Regions from separate parts of the Exiguobacterium sp. s152 genome, predicted to be linked through region 1. Evidence: riboswitches for the same ligand, from Rfam matches in the RefSeq annotation. Region 1 holds a riboswitch; each other region holds the start of a gene.
What was found. A riboswitch is a leader RNA that binds a small molecule or an ion and turns the genes downstream of it on or off. The one in region 1 is predicted to bind S-adenosylmethionine.
Positions count from the first base shown of each region.

Region 2: linked by a shared signal. The riboswitch ahead of KNP72_RS08525 (Na+/H+ antiporter NhaC family protein) and the one ahead of KNP72_RS02375 (methionine ABC transporter ATP-binding protein) in region 1 are both predicted to bind S-adenosylmethionine.
Region 3: linked by a shared signal. The riboswitch ahead of msrA (peptide-methionine (S)-S-oxide reductase MsrA) and the one ahead of KNP72_RS02375 (methionine ABC transporter ATP-binding protein) in region 1 are both predicted to bind S-adenosylmethionine.

Region 1 is NZ_JACSLX010000001.1:458,124-475,164, forward strand. Features, by position in the region: gene sufD (Fe-S cluster assembly protein SufD) at 1-224, opposite strand, end outside; gene sufC (Fe-S cluster assembly ATPase SufC) at 237-998, opposite strand; gene KNP72_RS02360 (MDR family MFS transporter) at 1,171-2,385, opposite strand; gene KNP72_RS02365 (MetQ/NlpA family ABC transporter substrate-binding protein) at 2,487-3,320, opposite strand; gene KNP72_RS02370 (methionine ABC transporter permease) at 3,351-4,013, opposite strand; gene KNP72_RS02375 (methionine ABC transporter ATP-binding protein) at 4,003-5,031, opposite strand; SAM riboswitch class I at 5,109-5,214, opposite strand; gene KNP72_RS02380 (thioredoxin family protein) at 5,668-5,925, opposite strand; gene KNP72_RS02385 (PTS sugar transporter subunit IIC) at 6,113-7,165, shown strand; gene gcvH (glycine cleavage system protein GcvH) at 7,208-7,591, opposite strand; gene KNP72_RS02395 (arsenate reductase family protein) at 7,631-7,993, opposite strand; gene KNP72_RS02400 (hypothetical protein) at 8,039-8,767, opposite strand; gene KNP72_RS02405 (acyl-CoA dehydrogenase family protein) at 8,855-10,639, opposite strand; gene KNP72_RS02410 (acetyl-CoA C-acetyltransferase) at 10,653-11,825, opposite strand; gene KNP72_RS02415 (3-hydroxyacyl-CoA dehydrogenase/enoyl-CoA hydratase family protein) at 11,845-14,256, opposite strand; gene KNP72_RS02420 (SDR family oxidoreductase) at 14,470-15,372, shown strand; gene KNP72_RS02425 (hypothetical protein) at 15,546-15,833, shown strand; gene KNP72_RS02430 (hypothetical protein) at 16,235-16,408, shown strand; gene KNP72_RS02435 (proline dehydrogenase family protein) at 16,462-17,041, opposite strand, start outside.
Region 2 is NZ_JACSLX010000004.1:20,601-24,925, forward strand. Features, by position in the region: gene KNP72_RS08520 (GGDEF domain-containing protein) at 1-1,282, shown strand, start outside; SAM riboswitch class I at 1,379-1,474, shown strand; gene KNP72_RS08525 (Na+/H+ antiporter NhaC family protein) at 1,527-2,828, shown strand; gene KNP72_RS08530 (TVP38/TMEM64 family protein) at 2,856-3,500, opposite strand; gene trhO (oxygen-dependent tRNA uridine(34) hydroxylase TrhO) at 3,725-4,325, shown strand, end outside.
Region 3 is NZ_JACSLX010000001.1:26,049-30,373, reverse strand. Features, by position in the region: gene KNP72_RS00180 (bifunctional glycosyltransferase family 2/GtrA family protein) at 1-21, shown strand, start outside; gene KNP72_RS00175 (3'-5' exonuclease) at 65-631, opposite strand; gene KNP72_RS00170 (four-helix bundle copper-binding protein) at 697-1,029, opposite strand; tRNA gene KNP72_RS00165 (tRNA-Ala) at 1,145-1,217, opposite strand; gene KNP72_RS00160 (GRP family sugar transporter) at 1,352-2,215, shown strand; gene msrA (peptide-methionine (S)-S-oxide reductase MsrA) at 2,245-2,757, opposite strand; SAM riboswitch class I at 2,822-2,922, opposite strand; gene KNP72_RS00150 (hypothetical protein) at 2,967-3,128, opposite strand; gene KNP72_RS00145 (amidase family protein) at 3,240-4,325, shown strand, end outside.

The DNA.
Region 1 (17,041 bases):
AGAAGTGCTTCGATTTCAGGCGTCAAGCCGTCGTGCTTCGTGAGCTCGACGTCTCCAGAGACGAAGTCCCATTTATCAATCTTGATCTTTTCAACTTTTGGCAAGGCGAGGGTCGGCGCAAGTTCTGCTGCTTCTTTGCGACGGTTGACCATCCATGAAGGTCCACCGAGCGCCTCTGCACGTGCCGCTACTGCTTGTGCATCCAATTCAAATTGTACGGTCATCGTACAGCCTCCTTACGCTTCTGTGTCTACTGTCATTCCAAGATCTTGCTTCACCCAGTCGTAACCTTCTGCTTCGAGTCGTTGTGCAAGTTCTTTGCCACCTGACATGACGATTTTCCCGTCCATCATGATGTGAACAAAGTCTGGCTCGATATAGTTGAGGAGACGCTGATAGTGCGTGATGATCAAGCAGCCGAACTCTTCTGAACGCATTTCGTTGACGCCTTTGGCGACGACTTTGAGCGCATCGATGTCAAGACCCGAGTCGATCTCATCGAGGATGGCGATGTTCGGTTTGATCATCATCATCTGAAGAATCTCGTTACGTTTTTTCTCTCCACCTGAGAAACCTTCGTTCAAATAGCGGTGTGCCATTTCTGAAGGGATTTCAAGGACGTCCATCTTCGCATCGAGTTCACGGATGAACTTCATGAGTGAGATTTCTTGGCCTTCTTCACGGCGCGAGTTGATTGCTGAACGTAAGAAATCGGCATTTGTGACACCACTGATTTCAGCAGGATACTGCATTGCGAGGAACATTCCGGCTTGCGCGCGCTCGTCGACTTCCATGTCGAGTACGTCTTCGCCGTTCAAATCAACGCTTCCGCCTGTGACTTCATACAATGGATGACCCATAAGTGCCGATGCGAGTGTAGATTTACCCGTTCCGTTAGGACCCATGATGGCGTGAATTTCGCCACCTTTAATTTCAAGATTAAGACCTTTGACGATCTCTTTTCCTTCGATTGAGACGCGGAGGTCATCAATTTTCATGTGTGGTACGTTAGACATTCGGATACCCCTTCCGTTTTCTCGCCATTTTTGGCGTAGATTAGATATATTCTAATCTTAATCTAGGCAATTTTTTATTTCAAGCGACTCACCTTATTATTCATTCTCAATAAAACATAAATGTTGAGAATGAGAATATCGGGAAATCAAGACTTTATCCAACTTTTTCCTCGATTAAGGCTAAACTTGCTTTTCGTTCTTTCAAGGCGCCGGCGAAGAAGAAGGCGCCGCATGCCGTCAATACGGCCAAACTTCCAAACACTGGCAACGCTGCATTGTCGAATCCATCAAGCAACACTCCCCCGATGACGGGACCAATCGTCTGACCGAGCGCCGTCAAACCCATCGCCCCGAAATACGTCCCACGCAGGTGAGCCGGTGCCAATTCGTCCGTCAACACGTCCGTCATCGTGAACATGAGCACTTCGCCAACCGTGAAGATGACCATCGCGATGAACAATACCCACGTCTCGGTCGCGAAGCCGATTAGGAGGAGTCCCGACGACAGCGTGGCGACACCAAAGAAGAGCGACTTGATCGGTGACACCCGCATCCCGAACCGCATAATTGGATACTGGACGACAAGGACGGTGATCGCATTGACCGTCAACAGATAGGCGAACAAGCGCGAGCCGTCACTGAAGCCGTCATGGAAAGCGATGAACTGCGGCAACGTCGCATTGAACTGACTATAGCCGATGATGGCAAAAATCATCCCGATGATGACGAAGCGGAACGTCTTATCTTGTTGTAACACACGGAACGTCTCCGTCAAGCGCGGCCGGACTTTGACGCCGTCCCCTTCCTCGAACGGATACTTTCGGAACAGCGTCGAGATGACGAGTCCGTACATCACGTAAACGCCCGTCACGACTAAGAAGGCGCTCTTTGCGCCGGTGAGCGACAAGACGACTGCGAGCAATGGTCCGATTGCCGCCGCAATGTTGATTAAAAAGTAACGGACGTTATAGACGATGACGCGCTGGTCCGGCTGCGTCGTATCACTGATGAGGGCGCGGGACGCCGGTTCGAGGAACGACCGTGACACGCCCATAAGTACCGAGAACATATAAAACCAAAATAACTCTGTCACGAGTGCGAAACCGCTGAACGTCAAGGCGTTCAAGACGATGCCGATCAGCATCAACTGTTTGCGCCCATAGCGATCGGACAGCGTCCCCCCGAAAAAGCTCATGAACAACCCCGATAGCGCCGAGATGGCGAACACCGTCCCGATCACGCTCGCCGAGAAGCCGAGCGTCGCGAGATAAATCGCAAAAAACGGCATAACAAAAAATGTCGACAGCCGGGCAAAAAATGTGCCAAACAAGACACCCAGCGTCAGCGGATGAATGTGTCGTATGTTCATCCGGATCCCCCCTTTTCCTACATATATGTAGTGTACTTCTATTGGTGAACCAAAACTACTGCAAATAAAAAAGGCCCGGGATAGCCCGGGCCTTGACGAAATTATTGTTTGACCGGTACGACTGCACCTTTGTACTCATCCAAAATCCACTGTTGTGTCTCTTCTGACGTGAGGACTTCAAGGAGTGCTTTGACGCGCTCATCATCTTCGTCGCCTTCACGTGTGACGATCAAGTTGACGTAAGGTGAATCTTCGCCTTCGAGAGCGATTGCGTCTTCGAGTGGGTTGAGGCCGGCATCAATCGCGTAGTTCGTGTTGATGAGGACCGCGTCCCCTTCACCGTTGTTGAACGCTTGCGGGAGAAGTGCCGCTTCGACGTCCGTCTTGAACTCCAAGTTTTTCGGGTTGTCGACGATGTCTGAAACCGTCGCGTCCGTTGTCTTGCCTTCCGCGAGTGTGAGCAAGCCTTCAGATTGAAGCATCGTGAGGATACGTCCGTGGTCAGCGACCGACGAGCTCATGATGATTTCAGCGCCTTCTGGAAGCTCATCGAGTGACGCGTAATCTTTCGAGTACACACCGATCGGCTCAATGTGAACGCCGCCAGCTGAAGCGAATTTGTAGTCTTTGTTTTCAGCCATTTGTGACTCGAGGTACGGTTCGTGTTGGAAGTAGTTCGCGTCCAATTCACCGTCTGCGAGCGTCTTGTTCGGGAGGACGTAGTCTTGGAACTTCTTGATTTCGAGCGTATAGCCCTTCTCTTCGTATTCGTCTTGGACGTGCTCTAAAATCTCAGCGTGTGGGACGTTTGATGCGCCGACGACAAGTGTCTTGTCATCGCCTGAACCTGATTCTGAATCCCCGCCGCCACAAGCCGCGAGAATCGTAAGTGCTGAAGCTGCCGTTAAACCGAGTACTGTTTTCCATGATTTCATTATAAAACCCCTCCAAATTTTCTATTTAGATTAAGCGGAACGCTTATCGATTACAGATACGAGTCGATCGCCGATGAATTGAATGACGAAGACGATGACCAAGATTAATACGGTCGCGACGAACGTGACGTCACTTTGTGAACGCTGGAATCCTTCGAGGAACGCCAAGTTCCCGAGTCCTCCACCGCCGACGACCCCTGCCATCGCCGTGTAACCGACGATCGCGACGATCGTGACCGTGATGCCTGACACGATGGCCGGCAATGCTTCTGGGAACAACACTTTATAGACAATCTGCCATTTTGTCGCACCCATCGACTCAGCCGCCTCGATGACGCCGCGGTCGACTTCGCGAAGCGCGAGCTCGACCATCCGCGCATAGAACGGGGCCGCACCGATGATAAGTGCCGGCAGTGCTGCCGTTGACCCGAGCATCGTCCCGACGACGAGTAACGTGAACGGGATGAGCAAGATAATCAAAATGATGAACGGGATTGACCGGAAGATGTTGACGACCGCGCTGATTACCGTGTAAATCGGACGGTTCTTCATCATGAGCGGCTCGTTCGTGACATATAACAGCATCCCGAGGGCGAGACCGATGACGAACGTCGCGGCTCCGGCGACGAGCGTCATATAGAGCGTCTCCCACGTCTGTTCTAACATGACTTGCCAATCTACATTAGGAAACATCGCTTTCTACCTCCACTTCCACTGCCTGTGATCGGATTGAGGCGATGGCCCGCTCGACTTCAGCCGGCTCTCCGATCAATTGGATGAATAATGTCCCGAGGGCACCGACTTGTGACTGCGTCACGTTTCCGCCGATGATGTTGAAGCCGATGTCATGCTGCTTCAACACTTCCGACAGGATCGGTTGTTCGGCCGTCTCGTTCAAGAATTTGAGCTTGACGATTTGACCGCTCGGATAACGAGCTTTCAAATGTTCGAACGTGAGCGACATGTCTTCGACCGCGCCGATCTGTTTGACGAACTCTTTCGTGATCGGCTGTTCCGGGTGTTGGAACACGTCGGCGACTTGCCCGGTCTCGACGACCTTTCCGGCCTCCATGACGGCGACACGGTGACAAATCTTTTGGATGACGTGCATCTCATGGGTGATGAGGACGATTGTCAAACCGAGTTTCTTGTTGATGCTGACGAGCAGTTCGAGAATCGAATCCGTCGTCTTCGGGTCGAGTGCGCTCGTCGCTTCATCGCAGAGGAGCACTTCTGGATTCGTAGCGAGCGCACGGGCTATCCCGACTCGCTGCTTTTGGCCGCCTGATAGTTGTGACGGATAGCTGTCTTCTCGTCCGGCGAGGCCAACGAGTTCGACGAGTTCTTGGACGCGGCGTTTGCGCTCGCTCGCCGGTACCCCGATGAGCTCGAGCGGGAAGCTGATGTTCTCAGCGACCGTGCGCGACCATAATAAGTTGAAGTGTTGGAACACCATCGAGACGTTTTTACGTACCCCGCGCAGTTCCTTCGGCGTGAGCTTCGTCAGCTCGCTGCCGGCGACCACGATTTCACCGCTTGACGGTGCCTCGAGTCGGTTGAGCAAACGGATGAGCGTCGACTTCCCCGCCCCTGAATATCCGATTATTCCAAAAATTTCGCCGCTTTCGATCGTAAGCGACACATCATCGACCGCCTGGACCCGACCGTTTTTCGTGTCGAACCATTTGGCCACATTGCGTAATTGAATCAATCCATTTCCCTCCTGACAACAAAAAAAGTACGCACGTTTGAGCAAACGTGCGTACTTTATCGTACGGACAACGATTGCTCTCATCTTCCAAGGTATACACCTTGCTGGAATTAGCACCATTTCGGATTGCTCCGCGGTTGCTGGGCGTCATAGGGCCAGTCCCTCAGCCTCTCTTGATAAGAGTGGTTGCGTATTTGATTAGCTTTATCATAGCGACACATTATTTTCATGTCAAACTATTTTTTTCAGCAAAATAAAAAAAGGTGCCATCCGAGGATGACACAGAACGTAGCACCTTGAGTCACTGAAGGACAACCCATAGATGAACCTCTTTTGCCCGATCAGAGCATTCATCCTTATATGGGGGATTTTTACCCAACCATCACTCGGTCTTCGAACGGACCATGCAATTACGCGACCGGTGCCCCGACGCTTGATTTTTTTGGGGGACAATCGAAGGGAAGGTCCACCTGAAATCGCGTAAGCTCATGCAGCGGTTGTTCGAAAACGTCTTGATGACGGGAAAATCTCGTCCTATGTTGTGTTCAAGTAAGATGTTGTAATGAATATATCATTCGTGAACTTTCTGTGTCAACTGATTATTTAAAATTTTCAGATTATTCTAATCATCCTATCTCACTTAACGAAAGATAGGACGTGCTGGACGTTTTGAAATGCGTACAAACGATCGCGAACTTGGCCATTCTCCAGCTTCAATAGCGCCGGAACGCTCATGACCTGATACGCCTCGAGTTCGTTCGGGATAAAGTTGGCATCGCGTTTTTCAATCTTCAATTCTGGGTCGACCGCCTCGACGACCGAGAGCATCCGCTCGGCCACGGCGCATGTACCGCACATTGGGGCGTATATATATAAGAATCCGTCTGTCATCATTTTGCTCACCTCTCTTCTAAGTATATGAATCCGGGCCAATCGGTTCAAAAGTTGTGCTCAAATGGAAAATTCTGAACATTTCAACATTTCTTGTTGACGCTCGGCAGAAAGAGGCATAGTATGGTCATTAACTTTATCGCTTTTGTACATAACAGCAAACCAGTAGAAAAGGACAGGTGAATCCCCAATGACGGAAGAGAAGCTTACCGGAAAACAATTTTTAATGAACGTCTTGAACGGCCTCAGTCTTGCCATTCTCATCGCCCTCATCCCGAGCGCTTTGCTCGGTGAATTAACGAAAGCCATCTTGCCGTATTTTCCGTCCTTGCAGTTCATCTTAGATGCGACGACGATTGCGATGCGCCTCTTACCGGTCATCATCGGTGTCGCTGTCGCCATGCAGTTCGGACGATCGGCGCTCGAGGCCGGGACGATCGGCATCGCGACTCAGGTCGGAAGTGGCGCCATCCGCATCGAGGAAGGCGCGTTCCTCATGGCCGGAATCGGTGACGTCATCACGGCCGGTGTGACGGCCGCTCTCGCGACGTTCCTCGTCATGCAGTTGTCGCCACGCCTGAAGACATACACGGTACTCGTCTTGCCGATGACGGTCATCGTCGTCGCGGGAGGCATCGGCGCGTTCCTACTCACTTACATCTCACAGATTACGACGTACGTCGGAACGATCATCATGACGATGACTGAACTGCAACCGATCGTGATGGGCATGTTAATCGCGATGGCGTTCTCGCTCATCATCGTATCGCCAATCTCGACGGTCGGAATTGCCACAGCCATCAGCCTGTCTGGTGTCGCTGCCGGGGCCGCCAACCTTGGCGTCGTCGCTGCCGGCTTCGGTCTCGCCATCGCTGGCTGGCAGATGAACGCGACCGGAACGTCGATCGCCCACTTCCTCGGCTCACCGAAGATTCAAATGGCGAACTTCGTCCGTCGTCCGATTATGATGTTGCCGGTACTCGCCAATGCGGCCATCCTTGGAGCGCTCGCAGGTATCCTTCGGATTGAAGGCACACCAATCAGTGCCGGATTCGGCGTCTCGGGTCTAATCGGTCCGGTCAACGCCTTGCATTTGATGCCGGGAGGATTCGCGCTCTGGAACGTCATGCTCGTCGTCGTCTTATTCGGGCTCATCCCAATCACACTCGGGATTCTGTTCTATCGTTTGTTCAACCGGACGTCGCTCATCGAGCCTGATCATTACCGTCTCGACTTCGATTAATCAAAAAAACCCGGCTTCTCGTAAAGAGAAACCGGGTTTTGTTTAGCCTTGAATCATCGCTTCGTATTCTTCGGCTGACATGAGCTTGTCGACGTCTGACGCGTCGTTCAACTCGACTTCGATCATCCAAGCGCCTTCGAACGGTGCTTCGTTGACGAGTTCTGGTGAATCGGCGAGTGATTCGTTCACCGCTGTGATTTTCCCAGAGATCGGTGCATAAAGCTCCGAAACCGTCTTGACCGATTCAACCGAACCGAACGGCTCGTCGAGTAAGATTGTGCCACCGACTTCAGGAAGTTCGACAAAGACGATATCCCCTAGTTCGCTTTGTGCGAAATCCGTGATCCCGATGCGGGCGACGCTTCCATTCACTTCAACCCATTCGTGCTCTTTTGAATAACGTAGATTGGCAGGTACTTTGCTCATCTTAACTTCCCCCTCAAATGAATTAGACTCACACGAGTATTATAGCACTTCGCCCCAAACGTCTGTAAACGACTTTTCTGAAAATCCGACAGTTGATTTTTGACCATCTGTCACGATTGGGCGCTTTAAAAGCATACCATTGCTCGCAAGAAGCTCGAGTTGTTCGTCTTCTGACAGATTTGGTAGCTTGTCCTTGATGCCTTCGTTCCGATACACTTGTCCGCTCGTATTGAAGAACTTCTTGAGCGGCAGGCCCGACTGTTTCCATAGCTCAGCCAACTCGTCTTGCGACGGCGTCGCCTCGACGATATGGACATATGTATAGTCGATGCCGTTCTCTTTCAACCACTTCTCTGCTTTTTTACACGTACTGCATGGCGGATAGCCATATAGTGTCACCATGTTCATCACCTCTCCTGTTACTGTAGCATATTCCGCTTCAACCCTTCACGCTTCAAGCAAGCGCACAATCTCTCGCTTCAGCGTCGGATTGACCGGATGGTGCGCCTCGATGTGGCCGAGGATGGCCGCGGCCGCCTCGACCGATTTTCCGTATCCGGGGAGCCACTCCTCAAGACGTGCGACGAGCTCCGGATGCGTCACTTCGACCCGACGTGTCGGGTTGAACGGGTCACTCGTCTCGCCATACGCGATTAACACGTTGTTGACAGCCGCGATTTGAATCAGTTCGAAGCCGGCGAGCTGTTCGCCGCGCCGTTCCCTGAGCAGTCCGACGTATAGGTTCGTCAGTGCCTCCTCGTAGCGATGTGCGGCGTCTGAAGGGCGTGTGACAAGCTTCGGCGTCGCGAACGTGTCGAGCGCCTCATCACGCTGCCAGACGACACGTCCCGGCGTATAGGCGATGCCAGGCATCTCCACGATCTCGAACACGGCAAACTCGGCGTAAATGCCGTCCTCATACATGACCTTGTGCCCGTCTTTCGTGTTTTGGAACTGGTACGCCAACGGCTCGACCGCGAGCCAGTCCAAGTTGTCGATGAAGCGGGCCTTATGCCCGTCCTCGACGATCAAAAAGAAATCGAGGTCCGAATAGTCGTCGAGCCGATCCATCTCAAGTCCGATTGAACCGAGTGCGAGCAGCATGAGCGTGCCCTCATGCTTGGCGACCGAGCGGCCGATCGCATCCATCCGTTCTAATAAGTCATCTCGTTTCATGCGTATCCCCTCCTTCGTCCATTGTATCGTCCGCAGACAGCAAAAAGAAAGGGTCGACCGCGTCCGGCCACCCTTTCTCTCGCTTGCTTAGACGATGAACTTGTTCGCTTTGATGAGGCTCGCTGCGACTTCGCGCTTCGTGCCGATGACGTTGATCGGCTGATAGCGGCTGAACTTCTTCATCGCCGACAAGAGCATGCGCTGCTCGTCGCCCGATGCGGCCGCATACAAGACTTCTTTCGCCATGAGTTCGACTTGTTTGAACACTTGCTCGGCGAAGATTTCTGTATAGCGAACTTTCTGCTGGTTCTTCTCAGCGCCTGTGCGGGCGATGGCTTTCTCCGTCCGCGCGATGGCCGCTTCAAGCGCATAGATGGCGCTGATGATGTCGGCAATCTTCGCAAGGATTTCTTGCTCGTTCTGGAGGGCCTGCTGATATTTCTGGACGGCCGTTCCGGCAATCATCAAGTTGATTTTCTTCATGTTCGACAGAAGCATCTTCTCACGTGCGAGCGGCGACCCGTCAAGTTCTTGTGGCATGTAGCTCATGAGCTCTTTTTGGAGCTTCTGTGCTTCGGCGAGGAGCGGCAAGTCGCCTTTCATCGCTTTCTTAAGGAGCGTGCTCGGTACGATTAAGCGGTTGATTTCGTTCGTTCCTTCGAAGATGCGGTTGATGCGTGAGTCACGGTACAAGTTCTCGACTTCATATTCAGTCATGAAGCCGTAGCCGCCGTGGATTTGGACCGCTTCGTCGACGACGTAGTCGAACGTCTCCGAGGCGAACACTTTGTTGAGTGAACATTCAATCGCGTATTCGGCGATGGCTTGGGCAACTTTCGAACCGTCACGCATGTTGTCATCGCCTAGCGCGTCGAGGCTGTCTTGGAACAGACCGCCCGTCCGGTAAACCGAGCTCTCCATCGCATAAATGTTCGCGGCCATCGTCGCAAGTTTCTCTTGGATGAGCGGGAACTGACTGATCGGCGTCTTGAACTGTTTGCGCTCGTTCGCGTACTGGACCGAAAGATCGAACGCACGTTTCGACGAACCGACCGCACCGACCGCAAGTTTGTAACGACCGACGTTCAAGATGTTGAAGGCGATGACGTGGCCTTTGCCGATTTCTCCAAGGAGGTTGTCGACTGGGACTTCGACGTCTTCTAAGATGAGCGTCCGTGTCGATGAGCCTTTGATGCCCATCTTCTGTTCTTCGGCGCCTGTCGAGACACCGTTGAAGTCACGCTCGACGATGAAGGCGCTGAACTTGTCGCCGTCGATTTTCGCGTAGACGACGAACACGTTCGCGAAACCGGCGTTCGTGATCCATTGTTTTTCCCCGTTCAAGACGTAGTGCGTGCCGGCCTCGTTCAAGACGGCCGTCGCTTTCGCACCGAGCGCGTCCGACCCTGAGCCTGGCTCTGTGAGCGCGTACGCGGCAATCCATTCACCGGTAGCGAGCTTCGGCAAGTACTTATGCTTTTGCTCTTCTGTCCCGAAGAAGACGATCGGGAGCGTCCCGATGCCGACGTGGGCGCCGTAGCTGAGGGCGAATGAACGCGCTTTGGCGAACCGCTCTGTGATGATCGATGACGAGATTTTATCGAGCTGATAACCGCCGTACTCTTCTGGCACGTCCGCGCCGAGGAGGCCGAGCTCGCCCGCTTCTTTCAACAGTTCGACCGAGAGATCGAACTCGTGTTTCTCGATACGTCCAAGGACAGGCATGACACGGTCGTCGACGAAGCTCGCCGTCGTGTCGCCAATCATCTTGTGCTCATCTGAGAAGTCTTCCGGTGTGAACAAACGATCTGCGTCGAGTGCGTCGATGACGAAGCTACCGCCTTTAATCAATTCGTGTTCTGTACGTTCCATTGTCAATTCCCCCTTATAGTAATTCGAAGACGCCAGCAGCACCCATACCGCCACCGATGCACATCGTCACAACCCCATACTTTTCATTGCGTCGTTTCATCTCATGCAAGATCGAGACCGCGAGTTTCGCGCCCGTGCAACCGAGCGGATGCCCGAGAGCGATCGCGCCGCCGTTGACGTTCACTTTCGACGGGTCAATCCCGAGTTCACGGATGACGCCGAGCGATTGGCTCGCAAACGCCTCGTTCAATTCAAACAATCCGACTTCTTCCAACTTCACGCCGGCCATCTCGAGCGCTTTCGGAATGGCGACGACTGGTCCGATGCCCATCACTTCCGGACGGACACCGCCGACCGCGAACGAGAGGAATTTCGCCATCGGTTTCAAACCTTGACGTTCGGCTTCTTCGCGCTCCATGACGAGCACGGCCGCTGCGCCGTCTGACACTTGTGACGCGTTCCCCGCCGTCACTGAGCCCTTGATTTTAAACGCCGGACGCAGTTTACCGAGCGCCTCGAGCGTCGAGTCGGCACGGACGCCTTCGTCATGTTTGACGACGAATTCACGTTCCGCGACTTTCCCGTCTTCGCCGAGCACTTGCTCGACGACCGTGACCGGGACGATTTCTTCTTCAAACTTGCCGCCCGCAATCGCTGCCGCCGCTTTTTGGTGGCTGTCGATCGCGAACAAGTCTTGGTCTTCACGCGAGATGTTATATTCAGCCGCGACACGTTCTGCCGTGTGCCCCATGCTCATATAGTATTCCGGAGCCGTCTCCATGATTGTCGGGTTCGGACGGATGACGTGTCCGCCCATTGGGACGAGACTCATCGATTCCATACCACCAGCGATGACCGCCGTCGCTTGACCAATCATGATTTTCGCTGCCGCGTCGGCGATGGCTTGCAAGCCTGACGAGCAATAACGGTTGATCGTGATGGCCGGTACTTCGTGCGACAAGCCACCCCGGACGGCCGCGTAGCGGGCGATATTCATGCCTTGCTCCGCTTCCGGCATGGCGCATCCCATAATGACGTCGTCGATTGGTCCCGTGTAGCCAGACCGCTCGAGCGTCGCTTTAATCGCATGACCCGCGAGTTCGTCCGAGCGAACGTTTCGGAACGAACCGCGTTTTGCTTTTCCGACCGGCGTCCGTGCGCCGGCCACGATGACTGCTTCTCTCATCTGTTAAGTCCCCCTTTTGTCAGTTCCGAAGTGGCTTGCCTTTGACGAGCATATGTTGCATCCGTTGCTGCGATTTCGGTTCCCCGATGAGGCTTAGGAACGCCTCGCGCTCGATGTCGAGGAAGTACTGCTCGTCGACCATCGTGCCGTATGCCAAATCGCCGCCGCTGATGACGTGGGCAAGTTTTTTCGCAATCTTCAAATCGTGTTCAGAGATATAGCCACCGTAGAACATCTCGTACGCCGCGAGTTCGAGCGTCGCTTTCCCCGTTTGACCAACGACCGGCAACTTCTCACGAACCGGTGCGGTATAGCCGTCAGCGAGACCGAGTACCGTCTGTTTCGCATCGAACGTCAAGTGGTCGCGGTTCATCGAGATTCCGTCGACCGGACGGTGATAGCCGAGCGCTTTCGCGTCATAGGCCGACTTCGATACTTTCGCCATGGCAATGTTTTCGAACGTCTGTTGCGCCGCTTTCTCGATGTTTTGCATCGACTTCGGCGTCTGCTCGAGGAGTCGACGGTACGTGTTGACGTTTCCGCCCCCACCTGGGATGAGGCCAACACCGACTTCAACGAGACCCATGTATGTCTCGAGCGCCGCCTGCATGCGTGCGGCCGGCAAGCTGATTTCTGTCCCACCTCCGAGTGTCATGCCGTAAGGCGCGACGACGACCGGGCGACCCGCGTAGCGAATCTTCTGGACGACTTGTTGGAACTTGTTGATGATCCAGTCGAGCTCGTACCAGTTCTCGTCTTCCGCTTCCATGAGCATCATCGCGAGGTTGGCGCCGACACAGAAGTTCTTGCCGTCGTTGGCAAGGACAAGTCCTTTGAAGTCGGTCTCGACGAGGTCGATCGACTGTTCAATCATCTGCATGATGTCGACACCGATCGCATTGTTCGGTGACGTGAACTCGAGGGCGACGACGTCGTCGCCGATATCGATGAGGCGGGCCCCACCGTTCTCAAGGACGATGCCGTTCGACTTGGCGAGCGGCGTGAGTTTCACTTCTTTCGGGTTGACGGTCTTCTCAACGTACGTCTGTGACGCTTGGTCGTAATACTGGTCTCCCTTATAGAATGTCGTGTGTCCGGCAGCGAGCATCTCGTCGATCCACGCCGGGACGTCATACCCTTCCGCTTTCATGCGGGCGACCGACTTCTCGACGCCGAGTGCGTCCCACGTCTCGAACGGTCCGAACTTCCAGCCGAAGCCCCACTTCATCGCGTCATCGATGGCGACGATCGAGTCACTGATCTCGCCTGTGAGACGCGCCGAGTAGACGAGCGTCTTCGCCGTGACCGGCCAGAGCAGTTGTCCAATGCGTCCTTTGTTCAAGATGGCGCCTTTCAACTTCGCCTTCGAGCCCGGGAGCGATTTGATTTGGTCGAGCTCCGGACCTGTAATCGCTTTCAATTGTTCGTACTCGAACGTGTGAAGGTTGAGCTCCTGGATGACTCTGCCGTCTTTCTTATAGAAGCCTTGTCCGGCCTTTTGACCGATCCAGCCCTTCTCGACGAGCGTCTTCATTTCAGTTGGGACGTCGAACGTGTCCTTCTCTTCACCTGCGTCGAGCGTCTCATAGACATTGCCGGCGACGTGGACGAACGTGTCGATGCCGACGACGTCGAGCGTGCGGAATGTCGCCGATTTTGGCCGCCCGATGAGCGGTCCGGTGATCGAGTCCATCTCGCCGATCGAGGCGTTCTGTTTGAGCATCTCTTCGAACGTGACGAGGAGTCCGTACGTACCGATGCGGTTACCGATGAAGTTCGGTGTGTCTTTCGCTTCGACGACGCCTTTCCCGAGACGGTCCTCCGCGAAGCGGGCCATGAAGTCGATGACCGGGCGTGCCGTCTGCTCCGTCGGGATGAGTTCGAGCAGTTTCAAATAACGTGGCGGGTTGAAGAAGTGTGTCCCGAGGAAACGTGTCTTCAAGCCTTCCGGCAATACGCTCGCCATCGCCTCGATCGAGATGCCTGACGTGTTCGAGCTGAGAATCGCGTCTTCACGGATGTAAGGAGCGATCTTTTCGAACAGCTGTTGTTTCACGTCGAGCCGTTCGACGACGACCTCGATGACCCAGTCCGCTTCCTTCAAGCGCTCGAGATCATCTTCTAAGTTCCCCACGTCGATGAAGTTCAAATGATCCGCTGTCGCGAGCGGTGCCGGGTTCTGTTTCAATAGCTTCTGACGGTTCTCGGAAGCGATGCGGTTCCGCACTTCTGGTGACTCGAGCGTGAGCCCTTTCGCTTCTTCTTTCGACGTCAATTCACGTGGTACGATGTCGAGCATTAGCGAACGAATCCCCGCGTTCGCCAAGTGAGCCGCAATCCCCGCCCCCATTACTCCTGAACCGATGACGACCGCAAAACGGATGTTACTCGTCAAACGGAGGTCGGCTGATTGTTCGATGTGACTCGTCATATTGTTCCCCCCTCAATGAGAATGAATAGTGATTCATTTCAAGCGTAAAAAAAATCGCAATCACCATCGTGTTTACTCTTCTATCATAAATGAATGACAATTCATTCGCAAGCGTTCATTTTTCAAATTCGTTCCAATTTCGCTCAGGACGATTACATTTTGATGAGTGTGGTATAGACAGAAAGAGTCAATTTGAGAAAGGGGAATGTATACATGAGTGAGAATCGTTTAAACACAGTGGGGAACCGACACGATTTTGAGTCGTTCAAAAAGGACGGCCAAGAGCAGGCCCATCAACCGGGAATCGACTCGAAGATGGAGCCGTTCCCGATCTATGAGCGTGAAGGATATAAAGGAAGCGACAAACTGAAAGACAAAGTGGCCATCATCACAGGCGGCGACTCGGGAATCGGGAAATCGGTCGCCATCTTCTTCGCCCACGAAGGCGCGAACACGGTCATCGTCTATAAAGATCAAAACGAGCTCGAGGACGCCGAGGCGACGAAAGAGCGCATCGAGGAACTCGGGCAGGCCTGCCTCTTGTTGCAAGGAGACATCGGCGATTCGGACTTCTGCCAAGATGTCGTCAAACAGACGCTCGAGACGTTCGGCCACTTGGATATCCTCGTCAATAATGCCGCCGAGCAACATCCACAAGAGTCGCTCCTTGACATCTCGGATGAGCAACTCGAGCAGACGTTCCGGACGAACATCTTCAGCATGTTCTATTTGACGAAAGCCGCCCTTCCATATTTGAACGAAGGCGCGAGCATCATCAATACGACGTCCATCACAGCGTATCAAGGAAACGACCAGTTGATCGATTACTCGTCGACGAAAGGTGCAATCACATCGTTCACGCGTGCGCTCGCGAGCAACCTTGCCGAGAAGAAGATTCGCGTCAACGGTGTCGCACCAGGCCCGATTTGGACACCGCTCATTCCTTCGACGTTCCCGGCAGACAAAGTCGCCTCGTTCGGTGACTCAGCCGAGATGAAACGTCCGGGCCAGCCGGCGGAACTCGCCCCGGCCTATGTCTATCTCGCAAGTGACGATTCGACATACGTCAGCGGGCAAGTCATTCACGTTAACGGTGGAACGGTCGTTAACGGCTAAGAATGTTTGGAGTCTCAGTAATTTACTGAGGCTTCTTTTTGTGCCATGCATCCCGTCGGTGCCCATGCTTTCAGGACGTTGACTGACGCATTTCCCTGACATTGAAAACGAGCAACACCCTCTGTCATTACACATGTACACTAATGCTAACAAGTAAAAATGGAGGCCAATCGATGACAAATCAGCATGACGATGAAGAAGAGTACGACGAAGACATTTTAGAGTTCGACCCGCGTTTTTCCCATGAAGCCAAACTGGAAGTCAATCTGAACGATTCCGGTGTCAATTTCGTCGGCAACGCCGAAGGCTATCTCGCCCTTGCAAGAATGTTCACGTTTTTAGCTGAAACGCATATGTCTATTCGCATGGAAGAAAATCCTTCGCCTGACATAAATACTTCCTATTGGGTATGGTCCATATCATATGACCGATTACATCCGAGATGCGTTCATTCAAAATAAACAGTACCTGTTTACACCAGGCGCCTTGCAAGATGTGAACCCTGAATACGAGAAAGAACTTTTCTTTTGGCTATCCGATCAAATCGGTCCCGATTTTTGGGTGAATGACGACGAGACCAAGAAACAATGACAGGGTACAGTAACGGAATCGTTGTTGTCTTAAGATGTATCCATGCGTTATATGAATTCGACTTAGAAGAATACTCACTTCCAGACGTCGCGCAAAAGAGGAGAATTCATTCATGCGTAATGACACGACCTTCTTTAAAGGACGAATCAGCTTGTTCCTTGTAGCCCCACTCTGTTTCGGTTTAATCGCAGGCTGTTCTTCTACCCAAGACACAGATTATAGTGGGGTTGATCTTCAAGGGCACATTGTAGAGGTGAGTGCTGATAAGTCGATGATGTTAGTTGAAGATCAAAAGCAAGGTCAAATCTGGGTGGATGTGTCTGGCCTGAATGATGAGTTGGAACAGCTGCACAGCCCGGTCGAGATCAACGTCTGGTTAGGCGGTCCCGTCGCGGAAGACCATCTTACTGTAAGGAAGGCCGAACGGATCGACGTCATCAAATAATAGAGAACGCATCAAAAAAGCACGAACGCCCTCGACGGACGTTCGTGCTTTTCTCATTTCTTGACCATTCCTTTTAACACGAACGCGACGTTCGCCGGACGTTCTGCGAGGCGGCGCATGAAGTAGCCGTACCAGTCACGGCCGTATGGCACGTAGACACGGACTTTGTAGCCTTGACGGACGAGCTCGAGTTGACGCTCGACCCGGATGCCATACAGCATTTGGAACTCGAACTGGTCGAGTGGGATATTGTTCAGTTTCACATGCTCGATGATTGCATCGATCATATGGTCGTCATGTGTCGCGATAGAGGCGTAGTTCCCGTTCGCAAGATGGAGTTTGACGAGCTTCAAGTAGTTGTGGTCGACGTCTTCCTTTTCGGGGAATGCGACCGTCGCCGGCTCTTTATATGCCCCTTTGACGATGCGAAGGTTCGGCTTGAGCGGTGCGAGATGGTTGATGTCATCTTCCGAGCGGTACAAGTACGACTGGATGACCGTCCCGAGGCCGTCGAAGTCCGCTTTCAACTTCTTGAACAAGTCGAGCGTCTTCTCGCAGCGCGTCTCGTCTTCCATGTCGATGGCGACGAATACGCCGACTGCTTTCGCCGTCGTCAAGATTTGACGCATGTTG
Region 2 (4,325 bases), on a different contig from region 1:
TGGTGTGACCGGTCTCGGTTTTTATTCCCAAGATTCGTTTCTGCCGCTTGCCGGCTTGATTGTGGCCATCATCTTAAACACGGTCGTACAAAAGTATCAAGTCGGTTGGTGGTTCCGTGTCGATATCCCGGTCCGCGACTTTCTAAACATCGCGTTTTACACGTATATCGTCAGTCTCGTCTTCATTTTAGCAGCCTCGCTCTTCCGTGAGACGAACTTGCTTGTCGTCAGCAGTATCGCCGCCGCACTCACCTTCTTTATTAAGCGGCTCATCATCCAGAAAGGTCGGCAAGACGCCTTCAAATCGTTGATTGAACAATATGATGAGGCAAAAGAAGCCGTGTCGTTGTCACAAAGCGAGGCGCAAGCGATTGAGGTGTTCCTCAGTCAATGTGAACGACTCAACGAGTACGACGAAGGGTTCGTCGAGTTCAAACTGTTCGATCGCACACTTTACTTTGATTTAAAGACGCGCCAGCCGATCGATCGCCACGTCGTCTTTGATTTACTCGATGCAACCTATCCGAACGAAGCCTCGGTCGAGTATGAGATGCGCTTTGAATGGGACGCCCCGTTATCGAACGAGTTCGATGAAGACTATCATAGCTTCATCTCGGTCCGTTCCGAGGAAATCGAAGGCATCCGCACGTGGCTCGTCATGACCGGCGAGCACGTCTATGGCTATCCGCCCATCATTCAACGTGAGATTGTCAAACTGCTCAAATCGTTCAATCGAACGATCAGTCGTTGTCATGAACGCGACCGCCTCTATACCGAGAGCCGGACGGACAGCTTGACGTTGCTTGCCAATGCACGGGCTTTTTATGAATACGGGATTCAACAAATCTCGGACGGCTCGATGTACCCGATTTCCGTCGCAATGCTCGATATCGACTTCTTCAAAAAAATCAACGACACGCACGGTCATCAAGTCGGAGACAGCGTGCTCCAAGAGTTTGGTCGCCGCATCCGCCAAGTGCTCCGCACCGATGATTTCGCAGCCCGTTATGGCGGCGAGGAGTTCATCTTGCTTTTGAACCGATGCGATGTCGAAGCCGCCGTCGAGATTGCCGAGCGCATCCGTCAACAAATCGAAACCAAACCATTCCACGTTGACGGAATCGATATCCCAGTGACCGCCTCAATCGGCGTCGATACGATTCAAGCGTTCGGTGACAAACGACTAGACGATACGATTCGCAACGCCGACCGAGCGCTTTACGTCGGCGGGAAGTACGCAGGACGCAACCGCGTCGCCCATTACAATTTTTTGACGTCCTGACTCGCCCCCACGTGCATCGCGTGGGGGGTTGCTATTGACAAGCAGATTTGAAACAGGTACGTTAGGGAACGTGTCTTATAACTAAATATCACAACTTTTTTATCAAGAGAGACTGAGGGACTGGCCCGATGACGTCTCGGCAGCGGGTAACCTGTGCCAAATCCAGCGAGCGGTCTGCTCGAAAGATGAAAAAAGTGTTTCTTGTAGAGAGAGCCTTTTTTCAGAAGGCTCTCTTTTTATTTTTATGAATGAGGTGAATCGATTGGAACAACCAACAGCTAACAAATGGGCGCTCTTGCCCTTACTCGTCTTCCTCGTCTTCTTTATCGGGGCAGGCATCTACTATGACGATTTTTATAAATTTCCCGTCTTGATTGCGGCCTTGATTGCCGTCATCGTCGCGGCGATGATGACGAAAGGAAGCGTCACCCAGACGGTCGAACGTGTCGCCCAAGGCGCCGGCAACCCAAGCATCTTGATCATGGTGTTCATCTTCTTGCTCGCCGGCGCGTTTTCAAGCGTCGCCGAAGCAATCGGGGCGATTGATGCGACCGTCAATGCGGCATTGACGTTATTACCGCCTTCGCTCCTCTTGAGCGGCCTGTTCGTCATCGCGGCCTTCATCTCAATGGCGATGGGCACATCGACCGGGACGATTGCCGCACTGGCGCCGATTGCCCTCGGCATCCATGAGGAGAGCGGCGTCAATATCGCCATCGCAGCAGCGGCCGTCGTTGGCGGTGCCATGTTCGGTGATAACTTGTCGTTCATTTCGGACACGACGATTGCAGCCGTCCGCACCCAACGGACGAACATGCGCGACAAGTTCCGGACTAACTTTTGGATCGTCTTGCCGGCAGCCGTCATCACAACGATTTTGCTCGCCGTCTTATCGAGCGGTGAATCGACCATCGAGCCGGCAGCGTTTGAATGGTATAAGCTGATTCCGTACCTTGCGGTCATCGTGCTCGCCTTGACGGGAATGAACGTCATCCTCGTCTTGCTCGGCGGCATCGCCCTGACCGGCATCATCGGTCTGTTGGACGGCAGTCTAGCCGTCACCACATGCGTCACCGCCATGGCGGACGGCATGATGGGCATGGCCGAGATTTCACTCCTGACATTGCTCATGGGTGGGCTCGTCGGACTCATCTCGCATAACGGCGGACTCACGTACTTGCGTGACGCGCTCACGTCCCGAATTAAAAGACGGGCCGGCGCGGAGTGGAGCATCGCCGGGCTCGTCAGTGCGACAAACGTCGCGACGGCGAACAACACGATTTCGATTCTCGTGGCTGGTCCGCTCGCCGCGAACATCGCCGACGATTATGACATCGAACGTAAAAAGTCAGCGAGTGTACTCGATATCTTCTCGTGTGGGGTCCAAGGTCTGTTGCCTTATGGGGCACAGCTTCTCATTGCGGCCGAACTGACGAACACAGCGTCACCGGCGCTCGTTCCGTATATGTTCTATCCGTTCTTGTTGTTCATTTGCGGAGGATTGGCCATCGCCTTCAACTTCCCGCGTTTCAAAAAACGCGCTTAACGAAAACGACCTTGTGAAGCAGTCGCTTCACAAGGTCGTTTGTCGTTTCGCTTCAAGTTCACGTTTCAGCTGCTCGTTCCGTTTTCTGAAGGCACGCCGTTTAAGCAGTTCTTCGAGTCCACGGCTGATGGCCCATAGGACAATCAGTAATAAGACGAGCATCGATAATCGGAACGGGCTTTGGATAAACTCTTCCCACTGGTCGCCAATGACAGAGAAAATCAAGACGACGAGCAACTTGCCGAACCCGGCCGCCATGATGAACGTACGGAGCGGCATTTGAATGAGCGCGAGTAAGTATGTGATCAAGCTGACCGGAATAAACGGGAGCGAGTACAGAAACCCGAGTGAGACCGGACTCATGTGCTTGATGCGTTCGAGCCAATAGACGCCTTGCTTATGTCTCTCGAGCCACCGCGTCATCGGCTTTCGGAACACGTAGCGAACAGCTACAAACACAAGAATTGTTCCGAGCAAACTCCCGATCCAAGACAGTAACGTCCCAAGCAAAAATCCATATGTCGCTGCGTTCGCCGAGATGATGAGGACGAGTGGGAGAAATGGAAAGATCGCCTCCAGGAACGGTGCCCCAAGTCCTGCCCAAGGTCCGCCTGGAAGTCCTTGTAGCCATTCAATCAAGTTTAAAATATATTGTTGGAGTGATGTCAGCATGTCAGTTTCCACCTTCAACTTTCGTTATTCCTTTTTACCCGATTTCGCTCAGGAAGACGCATCCCCCTGCCCACCGCCGTAAAAAAATAAAAAGTATTTGCGAAATTCCGCTGTGATATCTATCATATAATATGGACTTGTGGTTGCAGGCAAGTCCGTTCGTCGAACGACACAACCCAACGTTCGTTTTCCTGCAAAAAACTGAACACAGGGGAGTAACACACATGGAAACAAAACCAATGCGGGTCTTGCTGTACTATAAGTACGTCAATATCGAAGACCCAGAAACGCTCACACAAGAGCACCTCAAGTATTGCAAGGATCTCGGCATCAAAGGACGCATCTTGATTTCTTCCGAAGGAATCAACGGGACGTGCTCTGGGACTTGGGAACAGACCGAGCAATACATGAACGACTTGAAAGCGAACCCGCTATTCAGCGACATCGAGTTCAAAATCGATGAAGTCGAAGAGCATGCGTTCTCGAAAATTTTTGTCCGTCATAAGAAAGAGCTTGTGACGTGGCGCTTTGATGGTGAGTTCGACGTGCCTAAACAGCACGGTGCATACCTCGAACCGGCAGAATGGAAAGAGATGATGAATCGCGACGATGTCGTCATCCTCGACGTTCGTAACAACTACGAGTACGATCTTGGTCACTTTAAAAACGCGATCAAAATCGATGTAGAGGCTTCTCGTTACATGCCAGATTGGCTCGAAGAGAACAAGGACCTCTACGAAGGGAAAACGTTACTCACGTACTGTACCGGAGGCGTCCGTTGCGAGAAATTTACCGCATATATGCGTGACCAAGGTCACGACAACA
Region 3 (4,325 bases), 440 kb from region 1:
AGATGGATCTTTAAACGCTAACAGGCCAAGACGATCGTCTTGGCCTGTCTGACGTACATTTCGATTAATAGGCAAGCTTCCCGAGCTTGACCGATGTAAAGCGGTGCAGTTCACGCGGGTCATGTATCCCGGTCTTCTGCATCATATCGCGCATGAGCAATGCGCAGACGCGGGCATCTTCAGCCGCATCGTGATGGATGAACGGGACGTTCAAATATTCCGCCATCGTATTCAGCTTGTGATTCGGCAGTCCAGGATACAGTTTTCTCGACAGCTTGACGGTACAGCCGTACTCGATCGTCGGAAACGTATATAAATCATATTTGGCGATTGCTTTCTTGAAAGCGCCCATATCAAATGAGGCATTGTGCGCCATGACGAGGTCGACATCCCGCAGCGTCGGATAGAGCTGTTCAAGCACCTCGGGTAAGGCTGGGGCGTCCCAGACGTCGCTCGGCCGGATGCCGTGGACGCGGATATTGCCTGCGTCAAAGTCTTCTTCTGGATTGACGAGTAGTTGGTTCGTCTCGATGATTTCACCGTCGACGAGTAGGCTCCAGCCGACAGAGCAGATGCTGCGACTATCGCGGTTGGCCGTCTCGACGTCGATGGCAAGAATTGAATATGACATAATCGGTCCCTTTCTCATAAAACAAGTATAAAAAAAGTCTAACATATCGTTAGACTAAAAAGCGATTATGCGGCCACGAGGTTGCGACACGCCTCTGCGCAGCGGAGACACGCTTCGGAACAACGTTGGCAATGGTCATGCAAGTGGCGGCCACATTCGACGGCGCACGTGTCGCACACCTGGGCGCAGAGTGCAGCAATCGGTTTGGTGAAAGCCGAATCGGTCTCGAGCGCGTTCAAGGCGAGCGCACACACTTCCGAACATTCTTTCGTCAGCCGGATACACTCGGCGACCATCAATAAATCCTCTTCTTGTAAACATTTTGAGAAACAGTGATTGCTTGCCCGCATACAGTCGATGACGGCTAAAATGGTCTCTTCGACAGAGGCACGATCCATAGTAAGTCCCCCTTAGAATAATGATGTCTTACAATCATTACCCGCTACCAGGTGACTTAAACCGGGCGGAGACGCAAAAAAAAGTCACCCCTCAAATGAGTGGTGACTTCCATAATGGAGCATAGCGGGCTCGAACCGCTGACCTCCACGCTGCCAGCGTGGCGCTCTCCCAGCTGAGCTAATGCCCCGTTCGAAAATTATTATATCATCCTAGTAAAACATTTGGCAATGGATATTTTTAAATTTTTTCGAACAAAGTTTAATCGTGCGTAAACGTGGGAAAATCATTGGTAATGTTATTCTACGAAAGCAGGTGTTATCTATGGAAATGATTTTACTCGCACTCTTACCTGCCTTGATGTGGGGGAGTATCCCGCTCATCGTGTCGAAAGTCGGTGGTAAGCCGATTCAACAGTTAATCGGGACGACGATTGGGGCGATGGTGATGGCGGTCATCATCGCACTCGTATTCAATCCGGAGTTCACGACGCTAGCAATCGTGACCGGCTTCATCTCCGGTGTGTTCTGGGCACTCGGGCAATATTTACAGTTCCAATCGTTCCAAATTTTAAGTGTATCGAAAGCGATGCCGATCAGCACCGGTATGCAACTCGTCGGGACGTCCTTGTTCGGCGTCATCGTGCTCGGTGATTGGCAGACGTCGACCGAGTTATGGCTCGGTTTTTCTGCGCTCGTGTTGATTATCATCGGGGCGGCACTGACGTCATATCAGCAGAACAAAGACGGCGACAGTAGCGGGGCCTTGAAGAAAGGCTTGCTCGTCCTGCTCGTGTCGAGTATCGGTTATGTGACGTATGCCGTCTTGACGAACTATTTCGAGGTCGACGGCATCACGGCCATCTTGCCGCAATCGGTCGGGATGTTCATCGCAGCGCTCTTGTTCAGCTTGCGCGAGAAAGATGTCAAGAAGTTCGACCCGAAGACGTTCAAAAACATCTTGGCCGGTCTCGCCTGGGGGATTGGGAACTTCGGGCTGTTCGTGTCGAGCGGTGAGGTCGGCATCGCGACGTCGTTCGCCTTGTCGCAATTGAACGTCGTCGTGGCGACGCTCGGTGGGATTTATCTATTGAAAGAAGAGAAGACGACGAAAGAACGGGTCTTCGTCTTTATGGGAATCGGGCTCATCGTCGTGGCCGGATTCATGCTCGGGATTGCGAAAAGCTAAAAAGACGGGTCAGACGACCCGTCTTTTGTTTACCAGGCTTGCTCGATGAATGCGTCGCGCCCAGATTTCTTCCGGTCCTCTTTATAGTGGGCCGGATTTTTTTTATGGAAGTCTTGATGGTATTCCTCGGCCGGATAGAACGTGTCGGCCGGTAGAATCTTCGTGACGATTGGCTGTTTGAATCGTCCGCTCGCCGCGAGCGCGTCGCGACTCTGCTCTGCTTTCACGCGTTGTTCTTCAGTATGATAGAAGATGGCCGGCGCATATTGGCTGCCGCGGTCTTGGAACTGGCCGCCGTCATCGGTCGGATCGGTCTGAATCCAATATAGTTCGAGCAGGCGCTCATAAACGAACAGCGTCGGGTCGAACGTGATCTCGACGACCTCATAATGTCCCGTCGTCCCTGTTTTCACTTGTTCATACGTCGGGTCATCGACGTGACCTCCCGTATAACCGGATACGATTGACTCGATGCCAGGTTGCTCCTCGAACGGCGTCACCATGCACCAAAAACAGCCGCCTGCGAATGTTGCTTTTTCCATTAGTAAGTCCCCCTCGATCAATTTTCCCAAAAAAAGCGCTCATGTCATCGACATGAGCGCTCTGTCATATCGGCCAAGGCACATGCCTTGCTGGAAGTAGCACCTTGCCGAAGCAGGTTGCTGTGAAGTCATAGAGCCAGGTCTCTCGTTCACTCAAGATATCGATATGTAGTTGGTGAGAGCATCATACCATCAGATTTGAAGCGGCGTCAACGGTTTGGTTTGCGTCGAAGTTGGAACAAGGTGGCGCCGAGAATCAAGATGACGAGGACGATGGAGAGCGGTAGCGTATACGGAGCGTCCCCGGCATATAGCTGTAAGAAGAACAAGGCAAAGACGGACAATAAGACGAGTACGTACGAACGATTCATAGTAACCTCCCTTTTCTTTCAGTGTACCAAGTTACATATTCGTTGGCGAACGAAAACAGGAAATCATCTGGAGATAGCGAATACCATCGAGTGACCAAAGGAGGAATCTATATGACTGAACCAAACACATGTTTCGAACTCGATATCGAGACCGCCCAGCGCGGATATAAAGAAGGAACGTTCACGGCGCGTGACGTGACGGCCTACTATTTGACACGGATCGCCCAGTTGAACGACAAGCTGAGAGCGGTCATTCAAGTGAACCCGGACGCCTTGTTCGAGGCCGAGGCGGCCGACCGGGCGTTTCGACGAGGTGACCGCTTGCCGTTGCTCGGCATCCCGGTGTTGATTAAAGACAATGTCGAGACGGCGGGATTGATGAAGACGACGGCCGGGGCCGTCGCCCTCGCGCATCACTTCGCCGGCCGGGACGCCCATCTCGTTCAAAGCCTGCGCGCGAATGGGGCCATCATCCTCGGAAAAGCGAACTTATCCGAATGGGCCAACTTTTTGACTGAGGGCATGCCGAACGGCTGGAGTGGGGTTGGTGGCCAGACGCTCAATCCATATGGGGACAAGCTCGATGTCGGAGGGTCGAGTTCAGGTTCGGCGTCGGCGGTCGCTGCCAACTTGACGTTGCTTGCCGTCGGCAGCGAGACGAGTGGCTCGATTATCCACCCGAGCGTCCATAATGGAATCGTTGGCATCAAACCGACCGTCGGTTTGATTAGCCGCAGCGGCATCATCCCGATCTCCCGGTCGCAGGACACGGCCGGCCCAATGGCACGGACACTACGGGATGCGGTGCTCGCCCTTGAGGCGATGGTCGGGGAAGATCCCGCTGACCCAGCGACGACGCATCTTCCGGCCGGTCCGCCTTACCGGACTTGTCTTGATGAGCGGCAAGCAGTCGGTATGCGTGTCGGCGTCGTCAAGACCGATCTGTCTGAAGAAGAGCAGGTGCTCTACGACGAAGCGATCGCATTGCTGAAACAGAGCGGCATCGAGGTCGTCACCGTCGAACTGCCGTCGAAAGCAGGGCTCGACCAAGGGGATATCCTGTACCATGAGTTCAAGCTCGGAATCGAGGCGTATCTCGCCTCGACGACGCTCCCGTATGAGACGTTGTCGGATTTGATTAACTGTAACAACAGTCATCCCGAGACGATTCCGCATGGACAGAAGACGTTCGAGAAA